2 regions of the Bacillus sp. FJAT-45350 genome follow, and region 1 is predicted to be linked to the other one. Evidence: a T-box and tRNA genes for the amino acid it is inferred to sense, from the RefSeq annotation. Region 1 holds a T-box; the other holds one or more tRNA genes.

Evidence for each region. The T-box of region 1 lies ahead of ileS (isoleucine--tRNA ligase). A T-box ahead of a tRNA ligase gene usually reads a tRNA of that ligase, here a tRNA-Ile.
Region 2: it has a tRNA-Ile gene. The T-box ahead of ileS (isoleucine--tRNA ligase) is inferred to sense a tRNA for this amino acid. The anticodon was not compared.

Annotation. Positions count from the first base shown of each region.
Region 1 is NZ_NISU01000001.1:455,265-470,228, forward strand. Features, by position in the region: gene spoIIGA (sigma-E processing peptidase SpoIIGA) at 1-436, shown strand, start outside; gene sigE (RNA polymerase sporulation sigma factor SigE) at 464-1,177, shown strand; gene sigG (RNA polymerase sporulation sigma factor SigG) at 1,474-2,259, shown strand; gene CD003_RS02295 (YlmC/YmxH family sporulation protein) at 2,415-2,657, shown strand; gene pgeF (peptidoglycan editing factor PgeF) at 2,779-3,609, shown strand; gene CD003_RS02305 (YggS family pyridoxal phosphate-dependent enzyme) at 3,744-4,427, shown strand; gene CD003_RS02310 (cell division protein SepF) at 4,447-4,881, shown strand; gene CD003_RS02315 (YggT family protein) at 4,903-5,157, shown strand; gene CD003_RS02320 (YlmH family RNA-binding protein) at 5,158-5,931, shown strand; gene CD003_RS02325 (DivIVA domain-containing protein) at 6,014-6,514, shown strand; T-box leader at 6,612-6,838, shown strand; gene ileS (isoleucine--tRNA ligase) at 6,920-9,682, shown strand; gene CD003_RS02335 (TraR/DksA C4-type zinc finger protein) at 9,849-10,499, shown strand; gene lspA (signal peptidase II) at 10,599-11,075, shown strand; gene CD003_RS02345 (RluA family pseudouridine synthase) at 11,078-11,986, shown strand; gene pyrR (bifunctional pyr operon transcriptional regulator/uracil phosphoribosyltransferase PyrR) at 12,219-12,758, shown strand; gene CD003_RS02355 (solute carrier family 23 protein) at 12,808-14,112, shown strand; gene CD003_RS02360 (aspartate carbamoyltransferase catalytic subunit) at 14,282-14,964, shown strand, end outside.
Region 2 is NZ_NISU01000001.1:2,255,258-2,270,221, forward strand. Features, by position in the region: gene CD003_RS11315 (DEAD/DEAH box helicase) at 16-1,704, shown strand; gene CD003_RS11320 (YqhG family protein) at 1,682-2,476, shown strand; gene CD003_RS11325 (DUF2759 domain-containing protein) at 2,634-2,810, opposite strand; gene CD003_RS11330 (hypothetical protein) at 2,964-3,491, opposite strand; gene CD003_RS11335 (MBL fold metallo-hydrolase) at 3,587-4,222, shown strand; gene CD003_RS11340 (class I SAM-dependent methyltransferase) at 4,590-5,723, shown strand; gene CD003_RS11345 (DUF2626 domain-containing protein) at 5,792-6,034, opposite strand; gene CD003_RS11350 (helix-turn-helix transcriptional regulator) at 6,190-6,900, opposite strand; gene CD003_RS11355 (YqzE family protein) at 7,108-7,302, opposite strand; gene CD003_RS11360 (shikimate kinase) at 7,353-7,850, opposite strand; gene comGG (competence type IV pilus minor pilin ComGG) at 7,850-8,188, opposite strand; gene comGF (competence type IV pilus minor pilin ComGF) at 8,223-8,657, opposite strand; gene CD003_RS11375 (type II secretion system protein) at 8,654-8,995, opposite strand; gene comGD (competence type IV pilus minor pilin ComGD) at 8,982-9,407, opposite strand; gene comGC (competence type IV pilus major pilin ComGC) at 9,407-9,709, opposite strand; tRNA gene CD003_RS11390 (tRNA-Thr) at 10,185-10,257, opposite strand; tRNA gene CD003_RS11395 (tRNA-Asp) at 10,265-10,341, opposite strand; tRNA gene CD003_RS11400 (tRNA-Ser) at 10,390-10,480, opposite strand; tRNA gene CD003_RS11405 (tRNA-Asn) at 10,485-10,559, opposite strand; tRNA gene CD003_RS11410 (tRNA-Ile) at 10,563-10,639, opposite strand; tRNA gene CD003_RS11415 (tRNA-Gln) at 10,771-10,845, opposite strand; tRNA gene CD003_RS11420 (tRNA-His) at 10,861-10,936, opposite strand; tRNA gene CD003_RS11425 (tRNA-Met) at 10,954-11,030, opposite strand; gene comGB (competence type IV pilus assembly protein ComGB) at 11,349-12,383, opposite strand; gene comGA (competence type IV pilus ATPase ComGA) at 12,370-13,446, opposite strand; gene CD003_RS22675 (MTH1187 family thiamine-binding protein) at 13,573-13,914, opposite strand; partial or broken gene CD003_RS22680 (DUF1385 domain-containing protein) at 13,990-14,679, opposite strand; gene CD003_RS11445 (hypothetical protein) at 14,693-14,964, opposite strand, start outside.

The DNA of each region.
Region 1 (14,964 bases):
TACGTCAGTTGAAATAGGAATTGATGGAACAATTATTCATGTACAAGGCTTAGTAGATAGCGGGAACCAGTTACATGACCCGATTACAAAAGTACCTGTCATGATTTTAGAATTGAAGGCTTTAGAAGACCACCTTCCAAAAGAAGTTATTGCAAATTTAAAGGACGTAGAATCATTAACAATGAATGAAAATGAAGCTAGTCAAAGATATGCTGATAGAATCCGTATTATTCCTTATCGTGCAGTAGGACATGGTCAACAATTTTTGTTAGCACTGAAGCCAGATTACGTAAAGGTAACTAATCATCAAGAAGAGCATCTAATAAAAAGAGTATTAGTTGGTTTAAATGACACGATCCTTTCCAATGAGGGAGAGTATCAATCTATCGTGCATCCAAAAATGCTAGTTTCTGCTGAAAGCAAAAAACTAGCCTGATTCTGAAAAGATATTAGGAGGCTACTGATGTTAAAACTGAAATTTACATTAATTTGGTATCGTGTACTTTATCGCTTTGGTATAAAGCCAGATGAGATTTATTATATTGGAGGTAGCGAAGCATTACCCCCGCCATTATCTAAAGATGAGGAGGCACACTTATTAAAGAAGCTACCTAGTGGGGACAAAGCCGTACGCTCTATGCTTATTGAACGGAATCTTCGTTTAGTCGTATATATAGCAAGAAAATTTGAAAATACAGGAATAAATATAGAAGACTTAATAAGCATAGGTACAATTGGGCTGATTAAGGCAGTAAATACGTTCAATCCAGAAAAGAAAATTAAATTAGCTACGTACGCATCTAGGTGTATTGAAAATGAGATTTTAATGTACCTGAGACGTAATAACAAGATTCGTTCTGAAGTTTCATTCGATGAGCCACTAAACATCGACTGGGATGGAAATGAACTACTTTTATCAGATGTACTAGGTACAGAAGAGGATATTATAACAAGAGGAATTGAAGAAAAGGTTGATAGAAAACTTTTAATTAAAGCACTACACACATTAAATGACCGAGAAAAACAAATTATGGAACTTCGTTTTGGACTAGCCGGGGATGAGGAGAAAACACAGAAGGATGTAGCTGACATGTTAGGTATTTCTCAATCCTACATATCAAGGCTAGAAAAAAGAATCATTAAACGGTTACAAAAAGAATTTAATAAAATGATTTAGGTTAACGAGACTGAAGAAGTTGTGAAATAACCTTTTCTATTTTAACTGCTATTATCCGTATCTTCTATAAAATCCCCTACTCTTTAGTACAAAGGTGTAGGGGATTTTATAGTTCAAAGTAAAAGAGAAAACATAGAAGCAATTAATTGCTTGGAAAAAATTTTTTCCTGTTTCTGTCGTTGATATATAGGGAATCTTGTCGACTTAGTTAAACTTATTTATTTTACCTCGTGCATATTTTTTCCTACCGAGGAGATACTTTACTTGTACATCATCTCCTGTAAGGAGGGAAAGAATTGACACGAAATAAAGTTGAAATCTGTGGTGTTGATACGTCAAAGTTACCAGTCCTGAAAAATGCAGAAATGCGTGAGTTGTTTGAACAATTGCAGAGCGGGGACGAAAGTGCAAGGGAAAAGCTAGTTAATGGAAATTTACGCCTTGTACTAAGTGTAATCCAACGTTTCAATAATCGTGGAGAATATGTTGATGATTTGTTTCAAGTTGGTTGTATTGGTTTAATGAAATCCATTGATAATTTCGATTTAAGCCAAAATGTAAAGTTTTCTACGTATGCTGTACCAATGATTATCGGTGAAATTAGACGGTATTTACGTGATAATAACCCAATTAGGGTTTCGCGTTCATTAAGAGATATAGCATATAAAGCATTACAGGTACGAGATCAATTAATGGCACATAAGGCCCGTGAAAGTGAACCAACTGTACAAGAAATTGCAAAGGTGTTAAACGTCCCGAAGGAGGATGTCGTTTTTGCACTTGATGCCATTCAAGACCCAGTTTCTTTATTTGAACCGATTTATAATGATGGTGGGGATCCAATTTATGTAATGGATCAAATAAGTGATGATCGGAACAAAGATATTAATTGGGTAGAGGAAATCGCCTTAAGAGAAGCCATGATACGTTTAAACGATCGGGAAAAAATGATACTTAATATGCGATTTTTCCAAGGGAAAACCCAAATGGAAGTTGCTGATGAAATCGGTATTTCCCAAGCTCAAGTGTCAAGGCTTGAAAAAGCAGCCATCCAACAAATGAATAAACATGCTCAAAGCTAGCCTGCTACGTTGTAGCAGGCTTTATTTATGAGGCTGTAAATAGCTCGTAAAAGGAAATGGTAAAGCCCACCTCTCTTTAGTATATTCAGTACGGAGAACTCATATCATGTACTAACGTAGTAAAACCGTACGAATAAGCGAGAGGATGAGATAATATGTTAAAAGTTTCTGACCTTCAAACAAAAGATATTGTTAACGTAGATAATGGTAGGCGCTTAGGGAATTTAGGTGACTTAGATATAAATTTAGAAACGGGTGAAATTGATTCAATTATCATTTCTGGTACAGGAAAAATGATGAGTTTTTTTCAAAAGGAAGAAGAGGTGGTTATTCCTTGGAGTAATATTGTCAAAATTGGTTCGGATGTAATTTTAGTCCAATTACCAGATGCAGATTAACGATATTCTGACAAATGCCGACGATGAATTTAAACTCAGGTAGAAAGTCTTTAACTAGAATGTAGCAAAATATGATAAAATAGAGAAGATATCCTCGATTTTACTAGATGGAAGTGATTTTTTGTTACAAGATCCGTTTGCATTAAAGAATTCAAAATTCTTAACAATTCCATTATGGGAAAAGATGAATTGTCAGCTACAAGTTGGCTTTACTGTTAGGAATGAAGGGTATAGTTCTATTCCTTTTGAATCATTTAATTTAGGGTTACATGTCGGTGATCGTGATACTGATGTTGGTAAAAATCGTGAATTATTAGTGGAAGTACTTCATTCAACGTTAGAGGATATGGTTGTTGGGGAGCAAATTCACCAAGGTGAGATTGCGAAAGTATCTAATGTTCATAGAGGAGCAGGAGCGAAAAGCTTAGATTCCGCCATTAAAGGTGTTGATGGACTTTATACTTCTGAGAAAGATGTGCTATTAACAAGCCTTTATGCTGATTGTGTTCCACTTTACTTTTTTGCACCAACAAGTGGGTTGATTGGTTTAGCTCATGCAGGTTGGAAAGGAACGGTATCTCCAATAGGACCTAACATGATTGACATTTGGAACAACGAAAAAAATGTAGCAGTAGAAGATATTCACGTAGCAATTGGCCCTTCAATAAGTGGCTCATGCTATGAGGTAGATAGTAACGTCATCACTCATGTGGATACGCTTTGCGAAGCAAGGGGTCTACCATTGCCGTACCAAACGGTCAGCAATGGTAAATACCTACTAGATCTAAAAGAACTAAATAAGCAGTTACTATTAAATAAGGGTGTTCTCGAAAAAAATATTCTAGTTAGTCAGTATTGTACAGTGAAAAATAATAATTTATTCTTTTCCCACCGTAAGGAAAAAGGTAAAACCGGGAGAATGATGAGCTTTATTAGAGTTAGAGCGAAGTAGGGCAATGGCTCCGCACACTACTTTTAACAATCAGAAAACCACTGTTTGTTAAATTCAAAACAAGGTAGTGGCTATCCGCATTGCTTATAAGAAAATCGACAACGTCAATTTTCTTATTGAAAGGAGTGAGGTCGTTGACGGTTATAGAAAATTTACAACAAATAAAATCAGAAATAGCTGCTGCTTGTCAGCGAGTCAGTAGAGACCCAAGTGAGGTCAAAATTATTGCAGTAACAAAATACGTAAGTGTAGAACGGACAAAGGAAGCATTAAATGCCGGAGTCGAGCATATAGGCGAAAATCGAATTGAAGGGGGTCTAGAGAAGAAAGAATCTCTAGGCTCTATAGGTACATGGCACTTTATTGGTTCGTTACAATCAAAAAAGGTGAAAAAAATGATACATGATTTTGATTATATTCATTCTCTTGACCGATTGTCGCTAGCAGAGGAAATCGATAAAAGAGTTGAAGATGATAGAGTTGTAAATTGTTTTATTCAAGTCAATGTGTCAGGAGAAGAAACTAAAGCTGGATTATCACCTAATGATCTAACCGTATTTATTGAAAACTTAAAACAGTATTCAAAAATAAAGGTAGTAGGATTAATGACTATGGCACCGTTTGTTGAAGATCCAGAAGAAACTCGGACTGTATTTCGTCAGTTAAAAGAACTTCAAAAAAAGGTACAAACTATGAACTTTTATCATGCTCCGTGTAATGAGTTATCGATGGGGATGTCTAATGATTTTCATATTGCAGTAGAAGAAGGGGCTACCTATATACGTGTTGGTACTTCACTAGTAGGTAAGGAAGTCTAATAAGAAAGAGGGGAAGGTTATGGGAATGAAGTCTAGATTCAAACGTTTTTTTGAGTTGGAAGAGGACATGCAAGATTCACAAGAATATGTGTCAGAAGGACCTAGTGATAATGAATTTGAACAAAAGAGCTTGGAAAAAACAAAGGGACAAAATGTAGTAAGCTTACAAAGTGTTCAAAAATCAGCAAAGGTCATGTTAATGGAACCGCGAACATATGATGAAGTACAAGACATAGCGGACCAGCTAAAGAATAGAAAAGCTGTAATCATTAATTTACAACGAATGTCTCATGAGCAAGCGAAACGGATAGTCGATTTTTTAAGTGGAACAGTGTATGCTATAGGAGGAGACATTCAAAAGCTTGGAGTCGATATCTTTCTTTGTACACCAGATAATGTGGACGTGTCAGGAACGATTACAGAAATGATGCAACATGACAGATTTGATACATAGGTTGAAGGTGGTGATTGTTAGATGCAGAGTATAGGTGCATTGTTAGATTTTATTTTAGGAATTTACTCTTTTATGATTATTGGTTACATTCTAATGTCTTGGTTCCCAAATGCAAGGGAAACAAGTATCGGACAATTTCTAGGGTCCATGGTAGAGCCTTATCTTGCCCCGTTTAGAAAAATTATACCTCCGCTTGGAATGATTGATATCTCTCCAATTGTAGCGATTCTAGCAATTGGATTCGCTCGTACTGGAGTAAGGGCAATATTTGGATAGATGAGTATTTACCAACATTTTCGAGTTGATGAACACCCATTTATAGACCAAGTGCTTGAGTGGAAAGGGGAGGTTAGTCTAGCATATCAGATGAAACTTACTGACTTTTTAGACCCTCGTCAACAGCAAATCATTTCCTCTATCATCGGAAATGATGATGAAGTTCGCCTCTCCTCATGGGGAGGTACTCCTTATTCCGAGCGAAAACGTATTCTTCTATACCCTTCCTTTTTTGAGCTAAATGATGATGATTTTCAAGTATGTACATTTAATGTCGACTATCCGAGAAAATTTGTAACGATTGAGCATCGAGAAGTACTCGGCTCACTCATGTCATTAGGTATGAAGAGAGAAAAATTTGGAGATATCTTATTACATAACGATACGATTCATATTGTATTAGCTTCTGAAATAGCAGATTATGTTCAGTTAAATTTAGAGTCAATTGGACGAGCTAAAATCAAATTGAATCGAATTCCTAATTCAGAGCAAATTAAGTATATCGATGAGTGGGAGGAACAAGGAATAACTGTATCTTCCCTTCGTTTAGATTTGGTGCTTTCGGAAATTTACAAAACTTCTCGTTCGAAAATACTTCCTTATATTGAAAAAGGAGTTACCAAAGTAAATTGGAAAACGATAGAACAGCCTTCTTTTCAAGTAGAGGAACAAGACCATTTTTCAGTTAGGGGTTTTGGAAGAAGTAAATTAATTTCTGTTGATGGTAAAACTAAGAAAGATAAATGGCGACTTATTATTGGTAGAAAAAAATAAGGTATTTGAAGGAATTCGGATGTATTTGTCGAATCTTATAATGCTAGATAGTTGTTTGTTATTTCATATGGGGGTGAAATAAGTGCCTTTAACACCACTTGATATTCATAATAAAGAATTTACACGTGGCTTTCGTGGCTATGATGAAGATGAAGTGAATGAATTTCTTGACCAAGTAATTAAGGATTATGAATCTGTGCTGCGTGAAAAGAAAGAACTTTTTGAACGTGTGCAAGAATTAGATGGGAAGCTTGAACATTTCACTAATATCGAACAAACGTTGAATAAATCGATATTAATTGCACAAGAGTCTGCTGAAGAAGTACGAAGAAGCTCTCAAAAAGAAGCGCAACTTATTGTGAAAGAAGCTGAGAAGAATGCTGACCGGATCATTAATGATGCTTTAAGTAAATCAAGAAAAATTATGTATGAAATTGAAGAGCTTAAAAAGCAAGCATCTGTTTATCGTATGCGCTTTAAGATGCTTGTAGAAGCACAATTAGAAATGCTTGATACAGATGATTGGGAGAAATTAACAACAAAATCAAATGAGAGTGTAAGTGAACAGGAAGTAAGTGAGTGAAGTTAAGATAGTGCTTGACTAACACTTTTGACTGTCATATAATTTCTTTCAATTGAAAGTTACCACTTTTAATCAAAAAAACTAACATTTTCATAAGAAAAAAACAATGACAGGAAGAGTACCTTACTCAATACTTTACTAAGCGAATTAGGGTTGGTGAGAGCCTAATTAAAGAGAGAAGGGAAGATCCCCCTGTAGTTCCATACTGAACGTTTGCAAGTAAGCTATGGCGCATCATTCACGTTACGAGTGTGAAAGTGGACAAGCAATTTGGTCATGTTTGTTTAATAGGGTGGTACCACGGGTAACCTTCTCGTCCCTAAGATGGATGAGAAGGTTTTTTTCTGTGATTTTATAAAAAAATTTGGACATTACGTCCCCTAAAACACATAGGAGGTTTTTTTCGTGGAATACAAAGACACATTACTAATGCCGAAGACGGAATTCCCAATGCGTGGGAACTTACCGAATCGAGAGCCTGAGCTTCAAACAAAATGGGAAGAAATGAATATTTATGAGAAGGTACAAGAAAGAACAAAGGGACGTCCATTGTTCATTTTGCATGATGGTCCTCCATATGCGAATGGTGATATTCACATGGGACATGCCTTAAACAAAGTTCTTAAAGATTTTATCGTTCGATATAAATCAATGAGCGGTTTTAATGCACCGTATGTACCAGGTTGGGATACTCATGGATTACCAATTGAAACTGCACTTACAAAGAGCGGAAAAGTAAAACGCAAAGAGATGAGTGTAGCAGCCTTCCGTAAACTTTGTGAGGAGTATGCATTAAAGCAAATCGATCGTCAACGTGAACAATTTAAACGTATAGGTGTACGCGGTGATTGGGAAAACCCTTATATTACGTTAGATAAAAGCTATGAAGCTCAACAAATTAAAGTGTTTGGTGAGATGGCGAAAAAAGGCTTTATTTATAAAGGGAAGAAGCCGGTTTATTGGTCTCCATCATCTGAATCAGCATTAGCAGAAGCGGAAATTGAATATCAAGATAAGCGTTCACCTTCTATTTATGTCGCTTTCCCTGTGAAAGATGGCAAAGGTGTTTTAGCAGGAGATGAGCAGATTGTTATCTGGACAACTACTCCATGGACAATTCCTGCAAACCTTGGTATTTCAGTACATCCAGACCTTGAATATAGCATTGTAAAAGTTAATGATAAAAAGCTTATCGTTGCATCTGGTCTACTTGAAACACTCGTAAAAGATTTAGAGTGGGATGGTTATGAGGTAACTGGGACATTAAAAGGTGCTCAAATGGAAAACATCATAGCTAAACATCCAATTTATGACCGTGAATCATTAGTAATGTGTGGTGAACATGTAACGTTAGATGCTGGTACGGGTTGTGTACATACAGCACCAGGGCACGGCGAAGATGACTTTATTGTAGGTCAAAAATATGGCTTAGATGTTCTTTGTCCAGTTGATGATAAAGGTGTAATGACAGAAGAAGCTCCAGGGTTTGAAGGTTTATTTTATGATGAAGCCAATAAACCAATTACAGAAAAGCTTCAAGAAGTAGGGGCATTATTAAAGCTTACGTTCATGACTCACTCATATCCGCATGATTGGAGAACGAAAAAGCCTGTTATTTTCCGTGCTACTGCTCAATGGTTCGCATCCATTAAAGACTTCCGTAATGAGCTATTACAAGCTATTGAAGAAGTAGAATGGATTCCTACATGGGGTGAAACGAGACTTCACAACATGGTGAGAGATCGTGGAGACTGGTGTATCTCTCGTCAGCGTGCGTGGGGTGTACCGATTCCTGTCTTTTATGGTGAAAATAATGAAGCAATTATTACAGATGAAACGATCAACCATATTTCAAGCTTATTTAGAGAGCATGGTTCTAATATTTGGTTTGAGTGGGATACAAAAGACTTACTTCCAGAAGGATTCAAATCAGAATATAGCCCGAATGGTGAATTTACTCGTGAAATGGATATTATGGATGTTTGGTTCGACTCAGGTTCGTCTCACCAAGCAGTATTAGTTGAACGTGATGAATTACAACGACCAGCTGATTTATACTTAGAGGGCTCAGACCAATATCGTGGATGGTTTAATTCATCTTTATCAACTGGTGTTGCTGTATCAGGTAAATCACCATATAAAGGTATTTTAAGTCACGGATTTGCTCTTGATGGTGAAGGGCGTAAGATGAGTAAATCTATTGGTAATGTTGTTGTTCCAAATGATGTTATGAAGCAACTAGGTGCTGATATTTTACGTCTATGGGTTGCATCAGTTGATTATCAAGCGGATGTACGTGTTTCTGATAAAATATTGAAGCAGGTATCTGAAGTGTATCGTAAAATCCGTAATACGTTCCGTTTCTTACTTGGAAACTTACATGATTTTGATCCGAAAGTAAATGCTATTAAGAAAGAGGACTTATCAGAACTTGATTTATACATGCTTGTAAAACTGAACGATGTTGTGAAGAAAGCAAAAGATTCATACGACCTATATCAATTCTCTTCTGTTTATCATGCTGTACACAATTTCTGTACAATTGATTTAAGTTCTTTCTATATGGATATTGCAAAGGATACATTATACATTGATCATGCTGATAGTGAAGCTCGTCGTGGTATTCAGACTGTGATGTATGAAATCCTAGTGGCATTAACGAAACTTGTATCACCGATTTTATCTCATACAGCAGATGAAGTTTGGCCATTTATCCCAGGCTCAGAAGGGGAAAGCGTTCAATTGACTGATATGCCAGAAGTAGTTAACTTTGAAAATGTTGATGAACTAAAGGCGAAATGGGACAAATTTATGAGTGTTCGTGATGAAGTGTTAAAAGCACTAGAAACGGCTAGAAATGAGAAAACTATTGGTAAATCACTCACAGCATCAGTGAGACTTTATCCAAATGAGGAAACTAAACAATTATTAGACAGTGTTGGAAATCTTCACAAGCTTTTAATTGTTTCACATGCAGAGGTTGCAGATGATAAGAACAATGCTCCAGCAAATGCACAAGAATTTGACCAAGTTTCGATTGTTGTTGAAAAAGCTGAGGGAGAAACATGTGAGCGTTGTTGGATTGTTACACCTAAAGTTGGTGAAAACAAAGAACACCCTACATTATGTCCGGATTGTGCAACAACAGTGACGAATCATTATAGCTAATCAATTTAAGTAGGCTGGGACAAAAGGTCAAACGACCTTTTGTCCCAGCCTTTTTCCTTTTTATGTAATAATGCACTAAAGATTTTCTGGCTAACATAAAGAATGGAGGTCAAACTAAAAGGTGAGTAAATCAGTTTGCTCTGACTAAACAAAGAGGGGGAGTTTGATGAGTAACTATTCTCACCTAAAGCAGAAGCTGCAGGATAGAAAAGATAAGATAGAAGCTCGCTTACGTGAATCTGACCATTATGGTTTATCGGCAAGTGCTAGCTTCTCTACTGGTGAGTTATCTCAGTATGATAACCATCCAGCTGATACGGCGACAGAAACATATGAACGGGGAAAAGATATTGCATTACATGAACATCTTGAGCAAGAGTTAAAGGACTTAGACCATGCTTTAGAAAAATTTAAAAATGGAACATATGGTATTTGTGAAGTAACAGGAAAACAAATTCCAGTCGAACGATTAGAAGCAAATCCAACAGCGCGAACGGTCGTTGAGCAATCATCAGGTGCGATAAGTGAACATCGTCCAGTTGAAGAAGAGGTTCTAACTGGCTTTGACCAATTTAATTTTGATAATAGAGATGATGAGACACAGTTCGATGCAGAAGATGCATATCAATCTGTTGCTTCATTTAATGAAAACTCGATGATTTTTGAAGATGCATCACTTGATAAAACTGATGAATTAGTCGGTTATGTTGAAGAGTTAGAAGGCTTTGTCTCTACAGGGATTGAAGGTTATCAAGGGGATGAAAATGTAGAATTTCAACGTAATATTCATTATGATCGCTATTTAAATGATAAGTAGGGGGACACACCCCCTATTTTGTGCTAAGATAATAAAGTGAAAAAATTGGTTATTACATTTAACAGGTTGCTTATTAATAGACAATTATAGAAAAGAGAGATGGAGGAGCAAATGTTGTTGTATTATTTAATAGCGTTATTAGTTATTATATTTGATCAAATAACAAAATGGATTGTTGATACTTCAATGGTAATTGGGGAAAGAATATCAATATTAGATGGTCTATTATATTTCACGTCCCACCGAAATCAAGGGGCTGCATTCGGTATTTTACAAGGTCAAATGTGGTTCTTCTATATTATTACGGTACTAGTTGTAGGATTTCTTGTTTATTATATTCAAAAGGAAGCGAAAACGAGCCGTTTCTTAGGTATCATCTTGGGAGTCATTTTAGGTGGTGCGATTGGAAATTTTATCGATCGTGTTTTTAGGGGCGAAGTAGTCGACTTTATTGATGTTTATATTTTTACATATGACTTTGCAATTTTTAACGTAGCAGATATGGCTTTAGTTATAGGTGTAGGTTTACTTATTATTAAAATGATACTTGATGAGAGAAAACTAAAGGAGAAATAATTATGGAATTGTTTGAATGGACAGTAGATGAAGAAAATAAAAACGATAGAATAGATAAATTAATTACGACCAAACATGATGAGTGGTCAAGAACCCTAGTACAACAATGGATTAAAGATGGACATATTAAAGTTAATAATGAGCAAGTAAAAACTAATTATAAAGTACAAGTAAATGATATGGTTCTGTTAGAAATTCCTGAGCCTGAAATATTAGAAGTCACACCAGAAAAAATGGATTTAGATATTGTTTATGAAGATGCTGATGTGATAGTTGTAAATAAAGCAAAAGGGATGGTTGTTCATCCAGCACCAGGACATTATTCTGGCACTCTTGTTAATGGTCTTATGTACCATTGTAAAGACCTTTCTGGTATTAACGGTGTAATCCGCCCAGGTATTGTTCATCGCATTGATAAGGATACATCAGGGTTATTAATGGTAGCAAAAAATGACAAAGCACATGAGTCATTGGTAGAGCAACTTAAAGCGAAGACAACAAAAAGAGTGTATAAGGCAATTGTTCATGGAATTATTGCACACGAGCACGGAACAATTGATGCACCAATCGGCAGAGATAAAAAAGATAGACAAAGTATGACGGTAACTGAAGAAAATAGTCGTGATGCGGTTACACATTTTACTGTATTAGAGCGCTTTGAAAACTTTACGTATGTTCAATGCCAATTAGAAACAGGTAGAACACATCAAATTCGTGTTCATATGAAGTATATTGGGTTTCCATTAGCAGGTGATCCTAAATATGGACCGAAAAAGACACTTGAAATTGACGGACAAGCATTACATGCATCAGTATTAGGATTTACCCATCCTCGTACAGGTGAAGAAATGGTTTTTGAAGTACCTTTACCGAAAGAAATGGACGAGCTATTAGATAAATTAAGAAAATAAAGTTATTGACTTCTATGTCGAAATTTGAAATAATGTATTAAGAACTTAATAGGTCCTTTAACTACAGTCCCGTGAGGCTGAGAAGGAAGCGGAAATAATTTAATGGGTGAAGTGTACCTATTAGATAAAATTTGCATGGCTTTATCCTCTCATCAAACGCGGTGAGGGGATTTTTTATTATTGTGACCGCTTCTAACATCTAGTAGTACTAAAAAGTGAGGTGTTTATAATTATGAGTAAACGTGTGATTTTTGACGAACAAGCAATACAACGAGCAACTACGAGAATAGCACATGAAATTATCGAACGTAATAAAGGAATTGAAAATTGTGTACTCGTAGGAATTAAAACAAGAGGGATTTATCTTGCAAAGCGATTAGCAGAACGTATTGAGCAAATAGAAGGCATGAGTATTCCGGTTGGAGAAGTTGATATTACATTGTATAGAGATGATTTAACAGTGAAAACAGCTTCAGAAGAACCTTTATTAAAGGGTACTAATGTACCGATGGATGTAACGGATAGAAAAGTTATCCTAATTGATGATGTCTTATACACAGGCCGCACCGTACGCGCTGCCCTAGATGCATTAATCGATTTAGGAAGACCAGCTCAAATACAACTAGCAGTTCTAATTGATAGAGGTCATAGGGAGCTGCCAATCCGTCCAGACTATGTAGGTAAGAATGTCCCAACTTCAAAAGAAGAAATTATTGCAGCAAATTTAAAAGAAATTGATGAAGTTGATGAAGTAAGTATCAAACAGAAATAAAAGTGGTTCATAAAGATAAACACAGAGGATTTTAAGGGGGAACACACCAGTGGCTAAACAGCAAGAAGTAGGAATTCGAGTAATACCAAGAATAGATAAATGGCTTACTTTAAGTCTTCAGCATTTATTTGCAATGTTTGGTGCAACAATTTTAGTACCATTCTTAGTAGATTTAAGTCCTGCAGTAGCGTTAGTTTCAAGTGGATTAGGTACACTAGCGTATTTACTCATTACAAGAGGACAAGTTCCAGCATACTTAGGTTCTTCGTTTGCATTCATTGCTCCAATAATAGCGGCAACTTCGTTAGGTGGACCAGAAGGAGCAATGGTAGGGAGCTTCCTAGCTGGTCTTGTTTACGGGTTAGTCGCACTGTTAATTAAAGCAAGTGGAATCAACTGGTTGCTCAAATTATTACCGCCAATTGTCGTTGGCCCTGTTATTATGGTTATCGGGTTAGGGTTAGCTGGAGTAGCGATTGACATGGCTATGAACAACCCCGTAACAGGAACATATGATACGCAGTTCTTTATCGTAGCACTAGTCACTTTAACGATTACAGTTATAGCATCAATGTTCTTTAAAGGATTTTTTAGCTTAATTCCAATTATGTTTGGAATCGTTGGTGGTTACTCGTTTGCCTATGTACAAGGATTAATCGACTTTTCTCCAGTTAGTGAAGCTGCATGGTTCGCGATGCCAAACTTTATAGTCCCTTTTGTAACATATAGTCCTTCATTCTCGTGGGAAATTGCATTAATTATGGTTCCGATAGCAGTAGTAACAATCTCAGAACATATTGGTGACCAAATGGTGTTAAGTAAGGTTGTCGGGAAGAACTTTATTGCAAAACCAGGGTTACACCGTTCCCTTTTCGGTGATGGAGTAGCAACAATGATTGCTTCATTCTTAGGTGGACCACCAAATACTACTTACGGAGAAAACATTGGAGTTATTGCGATTACGAGAGTTTATAGTGTGTTCGTCATCGGTGGAGCAGCAGTACTTGCAATTTTCTTCGGATTCATCGGTAAAATTTCAGCATTAATTACTACGATACCAACAGCGGTAATGGGTGGAGTTTCAATCTTACTTTTCGGTATCATCGCATCTTCAGGTTTACGCATGTTAATAGATAATAATATCAACATTGGTTTAAAACGTAACTTAATTATTTCATCAGTTATCCTAGTCATCGGTATTGGTGGTGCGTTCATTCAAGTAACAGACACAATTCAAATTGCTGGAATGGCATTAGCGACAATTATCGGTATTGTTTTACATCTTATATTGCCTGGGAAAGAAGAAAGCTACGGTAAGAAACCAATGTTTGAAATAGAAGAGACAAATTCATAAGCAATCCCTTTAAAATAAGTACAGAGAGACTTAAAAGGGTGTTTAGAAGGAAAAGTATTCAGTACGTTTGATTACTTCTGCTTTGTTACACCCTAAGAATAACTCTTAGGGTGTTTTTTAAAAAATGTACACAGCTTTTTATTTTACATATATGAGAGGGAGATGGCTCATGATGCACCTACTAACTATGCCCATGCTAGATACGGAGGAAATACATTACATCTTACACGAAGCTCAATCATTTTTAAATGGAGAGCGCTGGCAGCCCAATAAAGAAACATTTGTTACAAATTTATTCTTTGAACCAAGTACACGTACGAAATTTAGTTTTGAAGTAGCTGAAAAAAAATTAGGCTTACAAGTGCTAAATTTTGAAGCTCAAACGTCAAGTGTTCAGAAGGGTGAAACACTATATGACACTGTGAAAACGTTAGAAGCGATAGGTACAAATATAGTTGTCATTCGTCATGAGCAAGACCACTATTACGATGAACTCGTAGATAAAATTAATATCCCAATAATAAACGGAGGCGATGGATGTGGGCATCATCCAACTCAATCATTATTAGACTTACTTACAATCAAACAAGAATTCGGCTCATTTGAAGGATTAAAGGTAGTAATCGTAGGGGATATTCGTCATAGTCGTGTCGCGCGTTCGAATGCAGAAGTTCTCCATCGTTTAGGTGCTAGCGTTTGGTTTTCTGGTCCAAGACAGTGGATTGATGAGACACTGCAATATGGACAGTTCATTGATATCGACGATGCTGTTGAAATGGCAGATGTGATGATGATGCTACGAATTCAACATGAGCGTCACGCAGTAAAAACGGTCACAACAGGAAGCTACCA
Region 2 (14,964 bases), 1.8 Mb from region 1:
AAAGGATGATTAGCCATGAAAATAGAAATAAATTTTTCTAAATCGTGGCAAGACGAATTTTTAAAAAGAATTGATGAAGACGGACCGTGGGCAAACTGGGAAACATTTAAATTAGCTTATGAGGCTGAACAGCACCTATCCATTCCTGATTTCCAAGGATTACAAGCTCCTAAGCATTTATCAAACTTACAGCCCTATCCTCATCAAATTGAAACTGCTAATACAGTGATAGAAACGATGAATGGTAAAGCCATTCTAGCAGATGAAGTTGGTCTTGGAAAAACAATTGAAGCGGGCCTTATCCTAAAGGAATATATGATTCGTGGATTAGTTAAGAAAGCTCTTATCCTTGTGCCAGCTTCTCTAGTATCCCAATGGAGCTATGAATTAAATCAAAAATTCTTTATTCCTGCTGTTCCTCAGAGAAAGACATATGTCTGGGAACAGTGTGATGTAGTTGTTGCTTCTATTGATACAGCAAAACGTCCACCTCATCGGGAAATTGTTCTAGAGCAAGATTACGATTTAATTATTATCGACGAAGCTCACAAACTAAAAAATCCTAAAACAAAAAACTATGAATTCATAAAAACATTAAAAAAGAAGTTCTGTCTCTTATTAACAGCTACTCCTGTACAAAATAAGCTGGAAGAAATCTTTAATCTCGTTTCTTTATTAAAACCTGGTCACTTAGGTGATATCACTAGTTTTGAAAAGGCCTATCGCTCAAATAAGCGCTCACCTAAAAACGAAGAGCAGTTACGAGAGCTCGTTAATAAAGTAATGGTTAGAAATCGAAGAGAAGAAACAGGAATTGAATGGACAAAACGTATTGTTGAAACTGTTCCTATCACCTTTTCTCGAGAGGAACGTACTTTATATGATGCAATTACAAATTTAAAATATGATGAAAATGTCCGAACAAACCATTTCTCACTACTAACTCTCCAACGTGAGGTTTGTAGTAGTCGTGAGTCTGCGTTCATGACGTTAAAAAATATGATTGATAAATCTCAAAAGGAAGGCAATACAATTCCTGTAGCTGAGAATTTAATGGAGATGATTGGTAACATCTCAACAAACTCGAAGGCTGAAAAAGCCCTTGAGATAATCAAAGGCATAGACGGTAAGGTCATTATTTTTACCGAATATCGTGCGACCCAATTATATTTACAATGGTTTTTAAAGCAACATGGTATTTCATCAGTTCCATTCCGTGGTGGATTTAAACGAGGAAAGAAAGATTGGATGCGACAGCTCTTTCAAAACCATGCACAGGTGCTAATCGCAACCGAAGCAGGTGGTGAAGGGATCAACTTACAATTTTGTAGTCATATTATTAACTATGACTTACCTTGGAATCCAATGCGTATCGAGCAGCGTATCGGACGTATCCATCGTTTAGGACAACAGCAAGATGTACGTATTTATAACTTTGCTGTGGAGGATACAGTTGAACAGTATATTCTCAAATTACTCTATGAAAAAATTAGCCTCTTTGAAAGTGTTATTGGTGAATTGGATGATATACTCTCAAAACTTGAGTTACCATCACTAGAAGAGCATGTAAGTGATATTTTCTTAAACTCCGACTCAGAAGGAGAAGTACGTGTGAAAATGGACCACTTATCTGCAATTATTAACCAAGTTGCTGAAGAGGAAAAGGAGGAACAACAAACAGATGCAACAGCATCAAATTCATAATTACTTAGAGCGGTATTTTATTTCAAACGAGTGTCAAATTATTGATAATGAATCAGGACATCTCCATGTTCAGTTATCAATTGATATGGATAAAGCACTTATGAATCGTCCCTTTTATTGGCATTACTTAGAAAAGACTGGTGGCACACCACAACCAATGAAAATGACATTAATTACAGACCCAGAAAAAGTATCAGAAGATAAAAAAGGGGAGATTATTCACTTTGGCTCTCCTAGATTGCATCAAATCTTTCAATCAACGAAAGAATTAGGTGGTGTCATCCGCCTTTATGAAGATGTACCCGCAAATGGACAGCAATCCACCCCATTACAGCCGTGGATTTGTATAAATGTCAAAATCTCTTATCAGTGTGATCGAAAAAAGGATGTAACGTTATCACTGGGTTTGAATCTAATTAATGGACAAATTGTCCCTGGCTTCTTTGAGAAGCTTATAGAAAAAAACTTAACGCCTAAAATTCCTGACTTTTGCTTTACGCTCTCTCCTCTTATTACACCTAAGAGTGGACTAATTCGTTTGGAGCGTATAATAGAAACCTATATCGAGGAACAGGACGATGATTGGGCGCAAGCTGCTAGAGAACGTTGGGACGAAGACCTACAGTTATTAAACCGATTTTATGAAGAGAAAGAGGAAAAACCAGAAAGTTATTACACTGAAAAAGAAGCTCTAAAGAGTCAATATGAGCCAAAGATTATTGCCTCAATCATTAATGGTGGTATGTTTTATTTACAACAGAAAGTTTTTTAGGAATTATGAATTATGGGTTATGAGTTACGATAGAGAAATTAGTAACATTCACTCATGAAGTCTATTAATTTTTTACAATTCATAACTCAAACCTCATAATTCATAATTAAAAAAATCCTGCTCGTATAACGAGCAGGATTTTTCCCTTCACAACTGATTAAAATGCTGAACCGGTTGTAATAACATCGAAAAGAGTCATAACACCAAACCAGCCGAATACTGCTAGCGAAAGACCAGCAAAACCAACTGCAAAGAAGTTCTTTGTTTTTAAACTTTTTAATAATCCAAATGCACAAAAAATAGCTACTAAGATCATATTGATTGCCATAAACATGGGCGACTCCCCCTTTCCTTATGTAAAAGATCATAACCCAGAGATTATCATTACTTATTATAAACTTCTCTGAGGAAAGTTTCATCATAAAAATTTGACAGAAATAGAACAGAAACGTATCCTCAATAATAGCTTGGGCGATTTTCTTTTATTTTACTCTCTTTCACCACTTTTGTCGAGCCAGTTTCTTATTTCGCACCTCTTCTCTTGGAAGCTAATACCGATTTTATAAGCCTTTGCATAACCACTCATTAAATCTTCTTTTTGTTTGTCCACAAAGTATATCTCTTCGTCTTTAAAGTCTACCGCAATTAAGTCTTCCTCAATCTGATAAATAGCCATCTTTATCTGCTCTTCTTCTCCTTCATTTATGACGAAACAAGAAGTCTGGTCGGCAAACAAAAAATAGTTATCATTTTCTGTTTTAAAGCCATAATCTAAAAACGCGTCTTCTAGCTTAGGTACTTCTATTTGAAATAATTGATGATTAGATTCGAGTAATTTCTTCTCACCTAGAAAGTTTCCTAAACGAGTAGCCTCTTCTTCTGTTTGAACAATGAATAATTCAACATCATCATCAACAATCGAAACTATCTCATAGATTGATTGGAATAATGGTTCTAACTCCTCTGTCGATAAACACTCGAACGACTTCATCTCCACCCCATAGCAAATATTCATCACCATGTACCCCTTTTTATAGAGTTTTCTATTTTTGATTCCAAACTATAATAAGTGTAAAATAAGATTGAATTGGATGCAATGGAGGAGATTAGATGAATTGGACACAAATACCTTTGGGACCGTTACAAACAAATGCCTATATCCTTATGAACGATAAAAAAGAAGTCGTTATTTTTGATCCAGGTGGCAATGGGCCTGAATTAAATGCTTGGTTAAAAAAAGAAGACCTAAAACCTATCGCTATTTTACTAACTCATGCTCACTTCGATCATATCGGTGCAGTTGATGATGTTCGTGACGAATGGAATGTAGAGGTCTACATACACGAAAACGAACAAGATTGGTTAGGTGATGCAAGCAAAAATGGCTCAGGTCGTTTTTTAGGCAATGATGCCATTGAAATTAAAGATGCAGATCATCTTATTTCAATGGAAGGCACGTTAACTATCGGTAATTTCTCGTTTGAAGTATTTGAAACACCTGGACACTCTCCTGGTAGTGTCTCTTTCTATGTAAAAGATGAAGGTGTTGTATTCTCAGGTGACGCACTTTTTGCTAACAGTATCGGTCGAACTGATTTACCAGGTGGAAATCATCAACAATTAATTAACAGTATTAACGAAAAGTTAATGGAATTACCAGAAGATACGATTGTCGCTAGTGGACACGGTCCAACAACGACAGTAGGTAAAGAAATGGACTCAAATCCTTTCTTAAACGGATTTTAAGATTAGTTGTTCGACATGTAAGAACAAATGGGGTGTCCCAAAAGGTAAAAAACGACCTTTTTGGAACGAGGCCGCTGAAAAAATGTGATTTTCACTTTTTCAGCGGCCTCGTTTGGGACACCCCTATATTTTTAACGACTATTAGATACATTACCCTTCAATTAACTGGAATTAGGAACAAAAAAAAGAGACTTCCTAACCGTTAGGAAGTCACAAGGGGAGTAAATCGTATTATTAAATGAACTATGAGGGGGAGGGGGACTCCCAAATCATTGTATTCACCAATGTAAATTTAGTATATTATATACTTAACACTATGTCAATGGTATTAATGATTTTTTGTAAAAATAAAAGGAGAAAATTTCAAATGAAAGAGACAATCATTCGTTTCATAAACGAACAGCCTACAAAAAAAATTTCATATGCTACTTTTATTGAAAAAGCACTTTACGATGAAGAACAAGGCTATTATATGACTGACAGAAAAAAGCTTGGAAAAGAAGGAGACTTTTACACTAGTGCTACTCTCCATCCTATTTTCGCTAAAGTCTTTGTTCAAACTTTTTTAGATATTATTGAGAAGGAGAACATGACTTATACTATATGTGAAATTGGCGGTGGTGACGGACGATTTGCGAAGGCATTTCTAGAAGAATGGGAAGAATTAAGTCCCACTACATTTAAAGATGGAAACTATTTATTAATAGAAGAAAGCCCTTTTCATCGTAAATGCCAGTATGAGCGTGTAGGACATTTAAAACAAGTACAACAATTCTCCTGTCTTCAAGAAGCCATGAACATACATAAACAATATCAAGGAATTATATTTTCTAATGAATTACTTGATGCTTTTCCAGTCCATGTTGTACAACAAAGGGAATTAGGTCTTCAGGAATTGTTTGTCACAGTAAACGACGAGGCAAATCTGATTGAAACAGAAGAGCCTTGCGAAAATGAAGAGTTGTTACAATGGATAACAGACTATGGTCCACCCTTGCAAACGAATCAAAAAATTGAAGTTCCTCTCGCTATGAATCATTGGCTGAAATCAATCTCAGACTGGATGACCAAAGGTGTTGTCATGACAATTGATTATGGCTATACGAAAAGTGAGTGGCAACAACCAGAACGAATGGATGGTAGCTTGAGAGGATATCATCAACATCAACTAATTAATAACCCTCTCCTATACCCAGGTGAAATGGATATTACAAGCCATATTCATTTAGACGCATTAATCGACATAGGCAAAGAAGTTGATTTAGAGACTTGTTTATTTACAACTCAAGACCGTTTTTTATTATCATGTGGTTTGCTCTCATACCTCCAAGAAAATCACGATCCAAATCCGTTTTCGGAAAAAAGCAAACAAAACAGAGTGATTCGTTCCCTTATATCAGATAGTGGGATGAGCAAAGCTTTTCACGTAATCGTCCAAACAAAAAATGCAAATCAAACTAACAATTATCCTTGGGTTGGTCGGGACCCCTATAAAATATAACACTAGAAAAAAGCGATGTGCATTTAGCACATCGCCTTTTCTTTGTGTTATGTAAAACACATTACATATTAGTGCCCGAAGCTTGGAACAAGTAAGAATGTAGAATAATACGTAAATCCTACAAAGAATACTGTTAAATAAGCACCAAAAATATACACATATGCTCTTTCAGAAAGGTTTAAGTAGCTAAGTGCTAAAAAGCCTCCCGTTTGAGCAAAGAATAAAAGAGCTACGTTGTACATATCTCCAGCAAAAAACAGAACTGCAAATATACCTGTCCAGAAGCCCAGTACACGGAACATACGATCCATACATTTCCCTCCTTCTTTCTATCTTTTGTGTTACTTTCTTAGCACAAACGTACTTATGGAAAGTAAAGGAATAATGATCATAAGATACAGTACACACTTAATTATATATGACTAATGAATCCATTGTAAATGACTTTCTCATTGTCAAATTCGTGTCAATTAGGAATAACGACTGTTGTATATGAACAAGCTGAACAATCTGGCTCGGTCATTAACTCATTTTCTTCTAATTTAATTTGCCCAAAAAAATGAGTAAATATCCCAACTAAAAAGGAATGATGCATAATACAAAGCGTTGCCGAATGGTCATTAATCAATTCTTTAAAAGTACAATTATAAATTTTAAAGTTAATTGTTTTATCCTCATCATTATAATGGAACTCAGGATTTAATCCTTGGTTATTCGACATTTGCTCAACTAGCGTCATTTTTTCTTCAACACTTAAAGTTTCTACATCTTTTCCTACTCTCGAAAGGAATGATTTAGCAGCTTCGATACCGTACTTATAGCCGATGTTCTTAATAGCCTTCTTTCCCTCTTCACCAAAAGTAGCAAGCGTTTCTAATGCCAAATTAGATAACATTTGGTAATCACGGTAAGGAAATTGTAGACTTATGACTTCTTCTGATAATCGATAAAAACGACTAGGGCGTCCACCCTTACCTGTTTTCTTCGTTTCAGAAATTAGCATTTTTACATCTTCTAGCTTTGTTAAATGTAGTCTAGCTACATTTGCATGTATTTTAAAATTATCTGCAATTTCCTGAACTGTGACATCACCATGTCGCTTCGATACAAATTGATAGATTGAAAAACGAGTAGGATCAGAAAGTACATTGGTAATCTTTAACGTTTGTTGCTCCATCTAAAACTCACCCCCTCGATTACATGTCTTGTTCCATTATAATACAACATTTGTAACAAATAAACGTTTTTCATCGTAATATAGGGGTATTTATTCTTACCAAAAAAAGCTGGGTTAAAAGTCTGTAACCTTTTAACTCAGCTTTCTAGTAGAAATCTCTTATAAGATGTGAATAACCACCAATCATAAACAATTAATAAAAGGTCATTAACCTCGTCGTTTTGACTTTCTTTTTCTTAATGCAATTGAAATAGCTAAAGGTATCATCCCAAACATTCGAAAATGTGCCGGTGGTCGACTTTCTTTTTTCTCTAATCTCATTGCCTTTCTTTCATCTGTCGGTTTGTTTACATACGTAACAAATTGCTGTGTTATAAATTTTACTAAGTCATTGAGTGACATTTGAGCACTCCCTTAAATAATAACTACAACAAAGTATCTCCATATTTCAACTAGATATTCAATTGCTCTTTAATTTCCTTTACAATATCGGTAACCGACTTATTCGTTGTATCTACAACTAGTTCTGCTTCTTGGTATAAAGGTAATCGACTTTCATACAAATTTGCGATTTCTTCTAATTTCTTACCTTTGAGTAAAGGTCTTGTCGTATCCCCCTCGGTTCTTCGAATTATCTCGTTCAAAGAACATGATAAGAAAATAACTTTTCCCTTCGTTTGCATAATTTGACGATTTTCATCTTTTATAATGATTCCGCCACCTGTTGTAATAACCATGTCCTCACCATTAATGTTATTTAGTGTTTCTGTCTCAAGCTTCCTAAAGCCTTCTTCACCATACTCTGCAAAAATAGAAGATATTGATTGTTTTTGTTGTTTTTCAATATATTCATCTGTATCAATCACTTGAAAATTAAATGCCTTCCCCAATTCTTTTCCAACCGTTGTTTTACCAGATCCCATAAACCCTGTTAAGTAAACCAAGCCCATTACATTGTTACCTCCCATAACTCATAAACGATACCTAGCTCTTTATTAAAAAAAAGACGAACGTATCGCTGACGATTTTGAATTGTTTTAACATTTAGTAATACTTCTACTTTATCACGGGAGTTTGTTTGAATCCAATACGTTACAGTACCATTTGTATAGTTGAATTGACCATTCTTCCCATATAAGTCTCTTTTGAGAAGATTAACCATATCCAACGTCCCCATTTGTAGTAACGATTCAATTGTTATGATCTCTGTTTGCTCTTGAAAAAATTTCCTCTCAGATTGAAGACGATCAATTTGGTGAAGTGTAAACGCACTAACGAAAAGCATCATACCTAATGTTAAAGGTAAGATATAACCAGATTGATTATTCAGTATCTATCACCCCGCACAAAACATATGACATACTTATAAATTTTCTGTACTCAACGTTATGATTATCAACTACTGTGACCAGAACCGAGCAGTTAGATACTTCATAGCGCACATGCATCACTTCCCGTAATAAAACATCATGGCCTGTCCCATTCAGTCTTCTTCTGATTAAATTTCCGAATTTTTCAATTGAAACTGTTGCGCCGCTTGGTTTATATAGATAAAGAGTAGTTCCAGTAAGATGAATTGAACTTGCTTCACGAATGTCCATCGAAAGCTGATTGCAAAATAAAGTGAATTCAAATTTTTGAGGAGTGGATGCATCATTAGATAATGCATTAATGAATAGGGGGAGCAAGGATATTACAAGAAGAAATATCGAGAAAGAAATAATAGTTTCTATAAGGGTAAATCCCTTCGTGTTCATTTTTTTGCACTTTCACACCTCTCATAAAAGCGGTGATTTCGGCCTTCCCATTTAATACAAACTGTTAGTTCATTTTCTCTCAAGATATTAGTGAAGTGAAAAACAGTATTATGATGATTTTCCAACTCCGTTTCACTAGATAATAAATCATTATATAACCACTCATGTAATTTTATTTTGATTTGTTCTAATGCTAACTGTTCTTCTTGAATCGTCAATCTCTCTTGATAAACTTTTGTTAATATTGGAATGACAACACTTGAAGTCATTATAAGTAACGATAAGGCTACAATCACCTCAAGTAACGAAAAACCGCCCTGATAGTTATGATGAAACATAAAATCTACCACGCCCTAATAAAAATACAATTGAATACCTATTTCCATTAAAGCTGACATACATCGTTCCTGATTTACTAATGTTTCCCTTCGTATTGTAAATAACTTCTGCTAATCCCATTGTTCCTGCTTGAAAGAAAACATGTTCACCATATTCTCGAATAAATTCAATTCTACCAGCCTGTCTAATAAGGAAAGTTGGAGTTGGAGTGTTAATAAAGAGGCAATTTGTACTTTGAGCGTTAGAAAGAGCCATTTGCTGACAAAGGTAAAGGTCATTTGTAAGTTGTGCAAGCAATCGTTGTTCTTTCTTGTCTGAAATTGCTTGAAGAGATAGTACACTAATCGTACTAATTATAGAGATGATTGATAACACAATAATAACTTCAAAAAGAGTATATCCTTTTTGCATTATTCGCTAACTCGTTTCACAATTCCGCCTTCCAGCTTTAATTGTGTTTTATCTGAGCATTCAATGCGATCTACATATCCTTTTTCTTTTAACACTTGAAGATTCGCAGGCGACTCACCGGTTTCAATTTCATAAGCTCCAACTTGAGCTTGAAGTAAGTCAACTGTAGCATCACATCCCTTAGAACTTGCTACCGTGTTATTTTTGGTCATATTAGGGACAGCGATAAGCAATAAAATAGAGATTATCATTAAAACGATCATCATCTCAATTAACGTAAATCCACTATCATTTTTTAACATTCACACTCTTTCTCCTTTCATTTTAAATAAAAAATAGTTGAATCGTTGACCAAAACTGTGAAAGTAATATGCAGAAAATAGAGGGGCGTTTTTGGGGTTAATGAATAGAGATAATGTACATATCAATCTCCTCCATTCTTTAAGAGGGTAGTAGAGAAAATTTTCTCCACAGCTAACTAATTTGACATAATTCTAGAAATTCCTTCATGTTTTTTATTTTTTTTGGAAATAATATTAGAGAATAAGCAGCCTTACATTGGTCTAGTTAGAATTGGTAAACAATCTTTTTAGAAATACAAAAAACATGCCTATGACCATGAGATTGCTGAAAAGGTCCAATAAAGTGGATTCAGGAAGCGGTAATGGCTTCGCACATTACTTAAAAAGGCTGCTGAAAAAGTGAAAATCAAACACTTTTTCAGCAGCCCTGATGACATGCTTAAATTTTTTTTTAATTTACAGTTGTAAAAAAATATGCCGGCAAGAGGACTTGAACCCCCAACCTACTGATTACAAGTCAGTTGCTCTACCAGTTGAGCTACACCGGCGTATAAATGGCGGTCCGGACGGGACTCGAACCCGCGACCTCCTGCGTGACAGGCAGGCATTCTAACCAACTGAACTACCGGACCAAAAGTATATGGTGGAGGATGACGGGACGGGCCATTTTATAAAATAAATGGCGGAGAAGGAGGGATTTGAACCCTCGCGCCGCTTACACGACCTACACCCTTAGCAGGGGCGCCCCTTCAGCCACTTGGGTACTTCTCCATTTTGGCTCCACAGGTAGGACTCGAACCTACGACCGATCGGTTAACAGCCGATTGCTCTACCACTGAGCTACTGTGGAATATGGTGGGCCTAAGTGGACTCGAACCACCGACCTCACGCTTATCAGGCGTGCGCTCTAACCAGCTGAGCTATAGGCCCATTACAATTACTCGTCGCATGTTAGAAAAGATGTTTACACATTGTATTAAACATAGTGCCGAGGGCCGGACTCGCAAGCCCCACCTTGGCAAGGTGGTGTTCTACCACTGAACTACTTCCGCTTATAAAAATGGCTGGGCTAGCTGGATTCGAACCAGCGCATGACGGAGTCAAAGTCCGTTGCCTTACCGCTTGGCTATAGCCCAATACTAGTTATTTAATGGGGCGACTGATGGGAATCGAACCCACGAATGCCGGAGCCACAATCCGGTGCGTTAACCACTTCGCCACAGCCGCCAAGATAATAAAATAAATGGTTGCGGGGGACGGATTTGAACCGCCGACCTTCGGGTTATGAGCCCGACGAGCTACCAGACTGCTCCACCCCGCGTCAATATTATAGAATACGGATGATGTTAAGCTCCGTAGTATTAACTGTTTCTTCCTCTACAAGCTAACTTATAGAAATTAATATGTCAAAACAACTCGTAGTCAACCACTTAGTAGAATGACTCGTAGCTGAGCTAAGGCCCCATATTGAATGTATCTTATCGTTACTGACCATAAGCAACGATATTTAATATAACATAAATTAATTATTTATCGCAATACTTTTGTAAATTTTTTTGCTTTTTTAAACGAAAAAAATTACAAATAAAAATTTTTGTTGTTTCAAAAGGGAGTGAGTCCCTTTTGAAACAACAACACCTTAATCTAAGGAATTAATTAATTCAAATACTGGTAATAAGACTGACAAAAACATACTCAATACTAGTATACCAATAATAAGAAACAAGCTAGGTTGAATAATAATGAGTAGTTTATTAAGTTTCTCCTCTATTGCACTATAAAGTAATTCACTGTAATGAAATAACTCTAAGTCTAGCTGCCCCTTATCTTGTCCATGTTGGATTACTAATGCCAGTTCTTTTTGGTAATAGCCTCTTTTACTCATTACATCGGAAAGATTCTCCCCTTGATGTAACAGTAATTTAACTTCCTCTGCTTCATTTTTATAAAATAATAAGTTATCTTGTTCTTCAAATACTGATAGTGAGTCGTAGATTGACATCCCACCCTTTAATAAACCACTTAATTGTAAGCTAAAATAATAAGTTATGAATAAGGTAACAAATTGATTTACAACTGGAATTTTTAAAAATATTGACATTTTCTTATGAGGAGATAATTCACGGAAGTATTTCATATAGAGGACTAGTATAACAAACAATGTGACAATAATAATAATGACTAGAATCGGTATATGTTCGATAAAGCCTAGAACAAATAATGTAATCAGTGGAAGCTCATTATCAACTGTGTGGAAAAGAGATTGAAAATGTGGAAAAAGATATTGGACCATTACAATCGAAATGGCAATAACAATCCACAATAAAAATAAAGGGTAACGTAGGAGCTTTAGTAGTTTTTCTTTTATCGTTTCGCGTTTTAGATAAATATCTCCTGCTCTTTTCATACCACGAGCTAAATCACTATTTCGTTCAGAAAAATACAAAAACGCAGCAATATCTTTAGGTATATTTATTGTTTCTAAAGCTTTATGAACAGCAATACCTTCTTTAAGTTCATCTAATATAAAGAATAATTGCTCCTTCACTACTTTCTTTTCTTGAAAGCTTAGGAGTTCAATCCCAGATGTAATCGTGTATCCTTGCTCCAATAATACCCCTAGTCGCTTGAGAAACAATGCTTTAGCTGAGCTTTTCCACTTATCTTTTCTCATTTTTTTCACCTATATATTTCTCATAGTAACTTTGATGAAGAAACCCTAAAGCAATTCCCCGTTTGATTCCTTTTTCTAAGGTGTCGTATGGAATTTGCTCACCAATATTCCCATTGAGCAAATCAAATCTGGACTTTAGTGCATCACCTGCTAAAATCTCGTATAAGGAATAACGATTTTTCTTTATTAATTGGATACAGAGTGGATGACAGCTCCCTCCACAATAAGGACACGTTACATTTACGAGACGCTGGGAAACGACCGCTAATAATGTTTGCTCTAAATCAATTAAGGGTATGTTAAGGTCCGTTAATCTGTGTAGAGCACCAATTGTATCCTTTGCATGTAAGGTAGCTAAGACAAGATGGCCAGTGAGCGCCGATCTTACTGCTAGTTCAGCTGTTTTTGCGTCACGTATTTCACCAATCATAATAATATCAGGGTCATGCCTTAAAATAGATCGTAAAGCTTCGGTATATGTAATACCTGCTTTTTCGTTTATCTCAATTTGTAAAAAATCATCTGTCTTTTTTTCTATTGGGTCTTCAATTGTAATTATATTTCTCGGAAACAATTCTTTTATTGAATGAAGGAGAGAGTATAAAGTGGTTGTTTTACCCGAACCAGTTGGTCCAGTTAATAAGAGTAAACCATTTGCACGCTTTAAAAATGAGAACAATTGATTTGTATGCTTTGGAAACAAAGATAGCGCTTTTAATGATAAAGTTTGTTCTTGAGGAAGAATACGAATAGCTAGGCTTTCTTGAAAAGGTGTTGGGATAGAGGAAATACGGAGGTGTAAGTGACAATTATGGTTGATAAAGTCCATTGAGCCACTTTGGGGTCTTCTTTTTTCACCGATATCCATTCCTGCACGAAATTTGAAATGACTGATGAGTTTTTCACAGGAACTTTTAGTTACTATTTCATATTCAAGTAATTGCTGATTGATGCGAAGCCGTATGAGTGCATCTTTTCTTCTTGGAACGATATGAATATCAGTTGCTTGCCTATCATACGCCTGTTGAATAAGGAGTTTACTTTTTTGTTCAATATGGAGCAATCGCTATCACCTACTTCTACTAAAATATATAACAGCTATTATCATTCGATAAAAGTAGTCAAAATCCTTCTTAGAAAAAAGGGGACTAAAAGTATAACTTCTAATACCCCTTCAAGGTTGATTATTTTACTCTGATTTCTGTTCTGCGTTATCATCAGTTGTTGTTGCTAGTTTCTTTTCTACAGTAGCAACCTTCTCGTCCATTTTTAATTCTTTATCACGTCGGTCATCAATTCGGATATTTGTTGCTACTCGCTGAACACCAGCCTTAAACGGCGCTTCATGGATAGCTTGTATAACCTCAAATAATACAGGTAGCTCTCCTTCTATAATCGTACTCATCGGTGTTAAACGATACGTTATTTTGTCTTGATAGCTTTCGAGTACCTTATGAATATCAGCAACGTAATCACTAACACTAGGCGTATTCGTACCAATTGGAATTATCGTAATATCAACAATTGCCATCCTCTTAACCTCCTTTTTACCCCTTTTCGGTTCAACTAAATGTTCAGGGAACTCCACTTCCGCTAATCGACGATACGATTGTATAGCAGTAAGTAAATGCTTTCTATCAGGCTCTGTTGTTGTTACCTTTTCTTGTAGATAATAAGATGTTTTCAAAATATAATTTCTGACTGGCTTCATCAAACTAAACTTTAAACTCGTATTAATTATAGGTACTAATAATAAACTACCGTACGAAGCCCACTGTAAGGCTTCAAAAAAAGAAAAATTATACAATAGAGCTAATGTACCTACAATGACTAAAGAAAAATACAGGACAACAGTATTCGTCGAGCAATTTCGATTTGTTATTGCAGCTCTTTTGATTCTGTATAATCTTCCTCTTTTTTTTACTCCACGATCACTAAAAACTTTATGTTCAGCGCCATGATACTTTCTAAGCTTCTCTGGAAAAATGAAATGGGTCCCAAACATATAATAAAAAAGAAAGTAAAATGGTAAACCTGACCATTCAAAAAGAGTAATATCAAAAAGTACTAACAGCTTTGGAATAAATATAAGTGTCAAATAAAGCACAGAAATAATTTTAAACCAAAGTGGCATAGAAATTATAATTGCCTTTGTCATCAGAAAAAGTGTGGGTCCATCAATTGGTTTCACCCAATCCGATATTTTTCCATTATCATCATATGCACAAGCAACATGTTTTTTCCCAATAAAGAAAACACCATTTTGATAGGATAACCCACGTATCATGACATACATACCTTCCTTTCTTCTACTCCTCTATCGTCCGCTCAATTACCCAATATGATTCATTTATAGTACCTGAAAAAACAGGAGAAATCATTCTAGCATCTTCATATTTAAGTCCTTCATGCTCGTTCCAAGTATGAAGATATGTAAATGAAGCCCTGTATTCAGAATCATAATTAGAGGCAAAACTTACTTTAAACCCACCCTTATTACCATAGCTCTCATGTTCAATTATTTCATTAGGATAACTAAAGATTAAGCCATTATCTACTACTTGTCCTACAGTTTCATAAA